Regions from separate parts of the Cobetia amphilecti genome, predicted to be linked through region 1. Evidence: predicted binding sites of a transcription regulator. Region 1 holds the regulator's gene; the other holds the start of a gene.

The links. The regulator PhoB, encoded in region 1, activates phosphate uptake and scavenging genes when phosphate is short. The targets are predictions, from matches to a motif close to TGTCATANNNNTGTCANA.
Region 2: R1T44_RS17035 (PhoX family protein) is a predicted target of PhoB. The motif match lies at 986-1,003, and genes of this name have one in related genera.

The regions. Positions count from the first base shown of each region.
Region 1 is NZ_CP136695.1:272,071-276,947, forward strand. Features, by position in the region: gene R1T44_RS01215 (NAD(P)/FAD-dependent oxidoreductase) at 1-410, opposite strand, end outside; gene R1T44_RS01220 (chorismate--pyruvate lyase family protein) at 750-1,307, shown strand; gene ubiA (4-hydroxybenzoate octaprenyltransferase) at 1,375-2,265, shown strand; gene phoB (phosphate regulon transcriptional regulator PhoB) at 2,489-3,178, shown strand; gene phoR (phosphate regulon sensor histidine kinase PhoR) at 3,186-4,508, shown strand; gene cysZ (sulfate transporter CysZ) at 4,695-4,877, opposite strand, start outside.
Region 2 is NZ_CP136695.1:4,033,619-4,038,495, reverse strand. Features, by position in the region: gene R1T44_RS17040 (3-deoxy-7-phosphoheptulonate synthase) at 1-838, shown strand, start outside; gene R1T44_RS17035 (PhoX family protein) at 1,094-3,235, shown strand; gene ppk1 (polyphosphate kinase 1) at 3,442-4,877, opposite strand, start outside.

The DNA.
Region 1 (4,877 bases):
GCATAGTCGTCGAGGTCATTGATGCTCTGCACGCGTGAGGCCACTTCCGCGGCGACGGGGAAGGGACGACGCGGCGCGGCACCGAGTGCCAGCACCAGCTCGTCATAGGCCAGACACTCCTCGCCCAGCCATAGCTGGCGGGCATCACCGTCGATGGCAGTGACGCGTTGATGGGTACGCAGCTCGGCATTCAGCTCGTCCACCAGCGCCACCGGCGCCTGACGCGACAGGTCGGTGGCCGACATCTTCTTGGCGAAGGCGGTGGACAGCATCGGCTTGGCGTAATCGTGGCCGCTGTCCTGGCTGATGAGGATCAGCCGGCTGTCCTTGTCACGCGCACGCAGCGCGCGCGCCAGACCAATGCCCGCCATGCCGGTACCAATGATGACAAGGGTGCGAGGGTCGCGCATGGCACCATCTCCTGAGATCGATCCGAGGGAAGCGCTGATGAAAGAGCGCCAGCAGCGTCCGTCATGAACGCCGATGAATGCGCCCAGCATACCAGCCCGCCAGCAGTGCAGGCATGCCTGAGCGGGAGGCCTTGCCGCCCGGCCATGCTAGACTCGCCATTTCGTCATCCTGACAGGGAATTCACCGTGGTCCGATGCCCAGCAGGCGAGCCTCATCGCGCAGCGCTCACGCCACAGACCTCCACCTGTGAGGCGCCTCATCCGTCAGCCGAGTCCCTGTGCCAGCCTGCGCCTCGCTGGCCTTCGCCCACGCGCGCGGCACCCGCTGCTTCGGCGGCGGTGCGCCGTCATTGGCAGCCGGCTGCCGCGCTGCAAGGTGTCATGCCGGCCGGCTGGTGGGCGTGGCTCTCCTCGACGGACTCGCTGACCCAGCGTCTTGCCAGCGCCATGCAGCAGCAGGATGAACGCGATGGCCAGCCCATTCAGGGCCTGCGCGTGCGCCTGCTGCTGCAGGACACCGGCCCCGCGCGGCTGGATGAGGCACGCCTGCTGGGCATCGGCCCACGCCGGCATGTCTGGCGACGCGAAGTGGCACTCTGTCATGGCGATACACCATGGGTGATCGCACGCTCGCTGGCGGCGCTGGACCTGGCCCACGGTCATCGCCTCTCGACGCTGGGCGAGCGCTCGCTGGGCCATTGGCTGTTTCGCCAGCCCGACCTGACCCGCAGCGCCATCGATGTCAGCCGCGCCCCGCTGGTGCTTTCGAGCCCCAGGCCGCTGGCCCGCACCACCAGCCTGTGGATGCGCCGCTCGATGTTCTCGCATGGTCGCTTCAAGGTGCTGGTGCAGGAGGGCTTCACACCGGCCTTCCAGCACGCGCTGCAGCTGGCCTGAGCCTTGCGCCCGACTGGCCTCGTATCCCTCTCTTCCCTTGCCCACTACCACCCGCCCAGGAGCCCCGATGACCGCGTCATCCACTTCCGCCGCTTCGCGTCCTTCCAGACTGGCCGACTACCTCGCCCTGACACGGCTGGACCGCCCCATCGGCACCTGGCTGCTGATGTGGCCGACCCTGTGGGCACTGTGGCTGGCGGCAGATGGCATTCCCGAGCGCACGACCCTGCTGATCTTCATCGCCGGGGTCTATCTGATGCGCGCCGCCGGCTGCGTCATCAACGACTACGCCGACCGCCATTGGGACAAGCATGTCGAGCGCACGCGTGACCGGCCGCTGACCTCGGGCCGCATTTCGGAGCGCGAGGCGCTGACGCTGTTCGGGGGGCTGGTCGCGGCCGCCTTCGTGCTGGTGTGCTTCACCAACCTGACCACGGTGCTGCTGTCGATCGTCGCCGTGCTGCTGGCGGCCAGCTATCCGTTCATGAAGCGCTTCCATCATCTGCCCCAGGTGGTGCTGGGCGCCGCCTTCGGCTGGGCGATTCCGATGGCCTTCGCCGCGACGCTGGAGGAGGTACCGACCTACGGCTGGTGGCTGTTCGCGGCCAACCTGATGTGGACGGTGGCCTACGACACCGCCTACGCGATGGTCGATCGCAACGACGACCTCAAGGTGGGCATCAAGTCCACCGCCGTGCTGTTCGGGCGTGCCGACAAGCTGATGATCGGCCTGTTGCAGCTGGGCATGCTGGCGGTGTTGATCGGCATCGGCCTGCAGCTGGCGCTGGGCATCTTCTACTGGCTGGGGCTGGCTGCTGCCGCCGTCACCTTCGTCTGGCAGCAACGTCTGATCCGTGAGCGTGAGCGTGCGCCCTGCTTCCAGGCATTCCTCAACAATCATTGGACGGGTCTGCTGATCTTCGCCGGTATCGCCCTGGCGACCTGGCCGATGAGCTGACTCCTGCATAAACATTAGTATTATTTAATCTAAAGCGACCCCTGCCCTCTGTTGCTCCCCAGCCCACGGTTCATGCCTGCCTGCCGCGCCTCCAAGGCGGCTGGCAGGCTTGCGTGCAAGCTGCCATGCTGGCAGTTGTCATCTCGTTGTCATATAAGCGGGTTGTAATCGTCATCGACTTGTCATTCTGGCGCGTGCGCCGACTGCTGCATGGGATCTAGCGATGAGCTCCAAGACCGTACTGATTGTCGACGATGAATCCTCGATTCGCGAGATGATCGCCGTTGCCCTCGAAATGGCGGATTACCGCGTGCTGGAGGCAGACAATGCCCAGGACGCCCACGCCATCGTCGTCGATGAAAAGCCCGATCTGCTGTTGCTGGACTGGATGATGCCGGGCACCAGTGGCCTGGAGCTCGCGCGGCGCCTCAAGCGTGACGAGACCACCTCGGAGCTGCCGATCATCCTGTTGACCGCCAAGGGCGAGGAAGACAACAAGATTCAAGGTCTGGAAGCCGGTGCCGACGACTACATCACCAAGCCCTTCTCGCCGCGCGAGCTGGTCGCCCGTCTCAAGGCCGTGCTGCGTCGCACCACTCCCAAGGGAGTCGAGGAGGCGGTGGAAGTCGAAGGCCTGATGCTCGACCCGGCCAGCCACCGCGTCACCGCCCACGGCAACTCGCTGGATGTCGGCCCGACCGAATATCGCCTGCTGCAGTTCTTCATGACGCATCAGGAGCGTGCCTACACTCGCAGCCAGCTGCTCGATCAGGTATGGGGCGGCAACGTCTATGTCGAGGAGCGCACCGTGGACGTGCACATCCGTCGCCTGCGCAAGGCGCTGGGCACAGGCCATCAGCATCTGATCCAGACCGTCCGCGGCACCGGTTACCGCTTCAGCGCTCAGGCCTGAGGGATTCATGCGCTATTGGACCAACGAGCTATGGCGCCTCGGCTACCTTGCCGGTGGCTTCGGCCTGATCGGTGGCCTGCTGGGTCATCTGGGCTGGGGCCTGGCGCTGGGTCTTTCGCTGTATCTGTTCGTCCATCTCAAGCACTTGAAGAGCCTCTACACCTGGCTGATCACCAATCCCCATGAAGAGCCGCCGCCCGGCGATGGCGTCTGGGGAGACCTGCTCGATCGTCTCTACCGCTACCAGAAGGGCCAGCGTCAGGCTCAGGAGCGACTGCGCAGCATCCTCAACCGTATCCAGGAATCCTCCGAGGCCATGCGCGACGGCCTGGTGATGCTGGACAACCACGGTGACATGGAATGGTGGAACAGCGCTGCCGAGCAGCTGGTCGGTCTCAAGGCCAGCCACGACCGCGGCCAGCACATCACCAACTATCTGCGTGACCCCGTCTTCATCGACTACTTCAATCGGCTGGCCTACCGCGAGCCGCTGACGCTCCAGTCGCCGCTGTCTGACAACCTGACGCTGCAGATCTCCATCACCCTGTTCGGTGACAACGAGCGTCTGGTCATGCTGCGTGACGTCACCCGCCTCTATCGTCTTGAAGAGATGCGCCGCGACTTCGTGGCCAATGTCTCCCATGAGCTGCGCACGCCGCTGACGGTGCTGGCAGGCTATCTCGAGACCTACTCCGATTACGCCGATGACCTGCCACCGCGCTGGCAGCGTGGACTGGGCCAGATGCAGAGCCAGACCGACCGCATGCAGCACCTGGTCGAGGACCTGCTGACCCTGTCACGCCTGGAAACCGACGAGCTGTCCGACAATGGTCGCTGCATCGACATGAGCGCCCTGCTCGGCCATATCCGCGACGACGCCGAAGGCCTGTCCCAGGGGCGCCACACCTTCTCCATCGAGGCCGATGCCAGCCTGTCTCTGCGCGGTGAGGAGCAGGAACTGCGCAGCGCGATCTCGAATCTGGTCTTCAATGCGGTGCGCTACACCCCCGAAGACTGTCATATCACCCTGCGCTGGAAGGCGGATGACCAGGGCCTGCTGGTCGAGGTGGAAGATGACGGGGACGGCATCGACCCGGTCCACCTGCCGCGCCTGACCGAGCGCTTCTACCGCATCGACAAGGGCCGCAGCACCGCCACGGGAGGCACCGGCCTCGGGCTTGCCATCGTCAAGCATGTGCTGATTCGCCATCAGGGCCATCTGGAGATCGACAGCCACCCCGGCGAGGGTGCGCGCTTCCGCTGTCACTTCCCCGACGAGCGAGCCTGTCAGGCGAGCGCTCCCCAGGCCAGCAGTGCGCTAGCCCAGTGATGTGCTGATTCCGTGATGATCTGACCCGGACGCCAGCCCAACGCAGAACGCCCCGCAGCCACCTCGAAAGGAGGCGACTGCGGGGCGTTTCGTTTGGTCAATCAGACGACGCTGCGGCTATTTCAGCGACGAGCCAACTTAGCGACGAGCCAGTTCAGCGACAAGCCAGCTCTGCGACAGGCTGTCTCAACGACGCGGCGCCGGCAACTGACGGTAGTGGCTCTGCCACATCAGTACCGCCCCGGCGACGGCGCCCGGGATGAACAGCAGATTGGCCAGCGGCACCAGCGTCATGACGAACACCGCGGCGCCGAAGGTCAGTGAGGGCCACCAGCGCGCCTTGAGGCGCTGCTTCATGTCACCGAAGCT
Region 2 (4,877 bases), 370 kb from region 1:
GCGCCTGGCGGTGATCGAGCCGCAGGTGCGTGATCGCCTCAAGCTGGTGATGCGTGTCTATGTCGAGAAGCCGCGCACCACGGTGGGCTGGAAGGGGCTGGCCTATGATCCGCATCTGGATGGCAGCGATGACATGGCCACCGGCCTGCGTCAGGCACGCGAGCTGATGCGCGAGATCAACCAGCTGGGCCTTCCGGTGGCGACGGAGCTGCTGCAGCCGCTGACCGCCGCCTACCTGGAAGACCTGCTCGGCTGGGCGGCCATCGGCGCCCGTACCACCGAGTCGCAGATCCATCGCGAGATGGCCTCCGGCCTCGGCTGTGCGGTGGGCTTCAAGAACGGCACTGACGGAGGCGTCGAGGTCGCCGTGCAGGCCATCGGGGCGGCGGCGCATGGGCATCGCCACTTCGGCATGGATGACAGCGGACGTCCGGCGCTGATCGAGACCGCGGGCAACCCGCATACCCATGTGGTGCTGCGCGGCGGCCATGGCCAGCCCAACCATGACGCCGCCTCGGTGGCCGCCTGCCGGCGTGAGCTGGAAGGCGCTGGCCTGACGCCGCGTCTGATGGTCGATTGCAGCCACGCCAATTCCCGCAAGGACCACCGCCGCCAGAGCGAAGTGATGCTGGATGTGCTCTCTCAGCGCCTGGCGGGGGATGATGCCTTGATCGGCGTGATGCTCGAGAGTCACCTCAATGAAGGCAAGCAGGCCTTGCCGGCAGCGGAGAAGCTCTCCCAGCTGCGTCATGGCGTGTCCGTCACCGATGCATGCCTTGGCTGGGAAACCACCGAGCACCTGCTGAGCCTGGCCGCCGAGCGTCTGCGCGAGGCCTGAGATCAAACGCCAGACTCGCGTCTCGGTGGGAGGATGACGTCGCGCTTGCCTGATGTTTGCTGAATTTGTCGGCTTGTCCTGAAGTCCCCAGCGCCCAACGGTCGAAAGGCCGTTGGGCGCTGTCGTCTCTTGCCTTTGTTGCCCGTTCGTCACGGAATTGTCATCGGGCTCGCGTATCACTCTTGTTGCCTTCGGCATGCCCTCAAGGGGCATGCCTGAACAGAACAACCCGAAACCTGACTACGGGGAAGCGACATGAGCAAGGAAATCGAAGACCATCGCCTGCTTAATCCCAGCAGCAACGAGACGTTCTCATCCGTCATCGAACGACACATCTCGCGTCGTCGTGTCCTGCAGGGTGGCCTGGGCATGGCGGCTGCCAGCATGCTGGGTGGTTTCGGTCTTGCGGGGCTGAGCACCACGGCCAACGCCGCCAGCAATGCTGCGGGCGAGAAGACGGCTCTGGCACTGGCCTTCGAATCGATCAAGGGTTCACGCACGGATGCAGTCGTGGTTCCCAAGGGGTATACCGCACAGGTGCTGGCGCCATGGGGCACGCCGCTCAATGCCAAGGCACCCAAGTGGAGCAAGGACCTGGCGATGACGCCGGAGATCCAGCTCAACACCGTCGGCATGCATCACGATGGCATGCACAATTTCGCCTTGAGCGACGACACGGCCTCCAGCAACTTCCTGCTGGTCATGAACAACGAATACATCGATCAGGATGCTCTGTGGGCGCCCAAGGGCGGTGCGACCAATGCGGATTCCGGCAAGCGTCCGGCCGATGAAGTGCGCACCGAGATCAATGCCCACGGCGTGACCATCGTCGAGGTCAAGAAGGCCAGCAATGGCAAGTGGGAAGTGGTGGGCGATTCGCGCTACAACCGCCGCTACACCAGCGCCAGCGAAATGAAGCTGAGCGGCCCGGTAGCGGGCAGCGATTACGTCAAGACGGCCTTCTCGCCGGACGGCATGCGCACCCGTGGTACCAACAACAACTGCGCCAACGGCTACACCCCGTGGGGCACCTACCTGACCTGCGAAGAGAACTGGCCGGGCTACTTCGTCAAGCGCAGCGATCGTCAGCTCGATGACAACCGCATCGGCATCGAGACCGAGCGTGGCCGCTATGGCTGGGAAACCGCCGCCGGGGATGCCAGTGAAGTCGATGGCGAATTCGCGCGTTTCGACAACACGCCGACGGCAGACAGCGCCGACAAGGATTACCGCAACGAACCGCGGACCTTCGGCTATATCGTCGAGATCGACCCCTACACCGGCGAGCAGGCCATCAAGCGCACCGCGCTGGGCCGCTTCCGTCACGAAGGTTGCTGGCCGGGCAAGCTGGTCGAGGGTGAGCCGGTGGTCTTCTACTCCGGTCACGATTCGCGCAACGAGTACATCTACAAGTTCGTGTCAGACGCCAAGTGGGACGCCGCTGATGCCCGTGGCGCCGGTGACTTCAAGGACCGCCTGGCGATCGGCGACAAGTACCTGGACAAGGGCACGCTGTATGTCGCCCAGTTCTCCGCCGATGGCACCGGCACGTGGCTCAAGCTGACCCCGGACGCCGTGACCAAGGATGGCCGCACCCTGGCCGAGGCACTGGGGCTGGCGGCCGATGACCTGGCTGGCATCATCATCCACACCACCGATGCGGCTGACCTGATGGGCGCGACCCCGATGGACCGTCCGGAGTGGGGCGCGGTGGACCCGGTGTCCGGTGAGGTCTACATGACGCTGACCAACAACTCCAAGCGCACCGAGGAAGGCACTGACGCCGCCTTCACCAACGATGGCACCGCCATCGAGGAGCCGGGTGTCGGTTACAAGACCGCGCCGACCAACGCGGCCAATCCGCGTGGCAACAACGAGGCGGGGCAGATCATCCGCTGGCGTGAAGCGGGCGATCACAAGGCCTTCGATTGGGAGATCTTCGTGTTCGGCGCAGCGGCCAGCGATGCCGACAACCTGTCCGGCCTGACCGAGATGAACGAGTTCGCCAGTCCCGATGGCCTCTACTTCGACGGCCGCGAAGGTCAGGACAGCATCCTGTGGATCCAGACGGACAATGGCTACGAAGGCATCACCGAGGTCACCAATGACCAGCTGCTGGCGGTCGTGCCGGCAGGTCTCGAGCAGGCCGAGGGAGACGCGGCCGTAATCGGTGCCGACAACCAGGCGCAGCTCAAGCGCTTCGCGGTGGGCCCGAACGGTTGTGAAGTCACCGGGATCTTCACCACCCCGGACAAGACCGCGATGTTCATCAACATCCAGCACCCGGCCAACTGGCCGCAGAGCGATGACGCCACCGCCGAAACTGACGGCAGTGTGCGTGCCCGCGCCGCGACCGTGGTCATCCAGCGCGAAGATGGCGGCCAGGTCGGCGTCTGATGTAAGCCGCCGCGCGTCAGGTGTGAACGCAAAGCCCCCGTATCGATGATACGGGGGCTTTTTCATGCGCCTGAATCTGGCCCCGCTTCGCTTGAGGGTGCTTGGTCGATCAAGCGGGTGGGGAGGGCCAACGACAACGGCCCCCACGCAAGCGTGAGGGCCGAGAGTTCATGAACTTTGTTCTGTCCTGACCTCGTCGAGCGCGATCAGGCCTTGGCGGCGTAGGCGAACAGCAGGGTTTCCTGCACGCTGATCGGTTCCGCGTCGCCGGCATCCAGCTGGGTGTAGTGGCCATCGCTTTCCAGACGCCAGCTCTGGCAGTTGTCGACCAGATAGGTGTCCAGGTCCTTGCGGATACGCTGGGCAAGCTTCTTGTCGAGCAGCGGGAAGCAGGTCTCGACGCGGTGGAACATGTTGCGCTCCATGTAATCCGCGCTGGAGCACCAGGTTTCCGGCTGACCGGCATTGTGGAAGTGGAAGGTGCGCGTGTGTTCGAGGAAGCGACCGATCACCGAGCGCACGCGGATGTTGTCGGAAATCCCCGGCACGCCCGGGCGCAGACAGCAGACGCCGCGGATGATCAGGTCGCACTGCACGCCAGCCCGCGAGGCGCGGTAGAGGGCGCGAATCAGCTTGGGCTCGGTCAGTGAATTGCATTTGATGATGATGTGGGCGCGCTTGCCTTTCTCGGCGTTGCGCGCTTCACGGTCGATCATCTCCACCATGCGCTCATGCAGCGTGAAGGGCGCGTGCAGCAGCTTCTCGATATTGCGCTGCTTGCCCATGCCGGTCAGCTGCTGGAAGACCTTGTGGACGTCCTCGCACAGCGTCTCGTTGGCGGTCAGCAGGCTGTAATCGGTATACAGGCGCGCCGTCTTGGCATGGTAGTTACCGGTGCCCAGGTGTGCGTAGTGACGCAGCTCGCCGTGTTCACGTCGCACGATATGCAGCATCTTGGCGTGGGTCTTGTAGGCCATCACGCCGTAGATGACGATGGCGCCGGCTTCCTGCAGGCGCGAGGCCAGCTGCAGGTTGTCGGCCTCATCGAAGCGCGCCCGCAGCTCGATCACCACGGTGATCTCCTTGCCCTGACGTGCGGCTTCCACCAGCGAGGAGACGATGTTGGAGTCGGCGCCGGTGCGATAGAGGGTCTGCTTGATGGCCAGCACGTTCGGGTCGCGCGCCGCCTCGGCGAGCAGGTTCTCGACCGGGGAGAAGGACTGGAAGGGGTGATGCAGCAGGATGTCCTCGCGACGGATCGCATCGAACAGGCTGTTGTCGCCCTTGAGCGCCTTGGGAATGCCCGGAGTGAACGGGGCGTAGAGCAGGTCCTCGCGGCCGACGTCGCCGATGACTTCCATCAGGCGGTTGAGGTTGACCGGGCCCTTGACCTGATAGAGGTCACGCGTTTCCAAGTCGAACTGCTTGAGCAGGAAGGTGTAGAGCGCTTCCGGGCAGTTGTCGGCCACCTCGAGACGCACCCCGTCGCCGTAGCGGCGCGCCAGCAGCTCGCCACGCAGCGCGGAGGCCAGGTCGGAGACATCCTCGGCATCCACCGAGAGGTCGGCGTTGCGGGTCAGGCGGAACTGATAGCAGCCCTTGATCTTCATCCCCGGGAACAGCTCCTGGGCGTGAGCGTGGA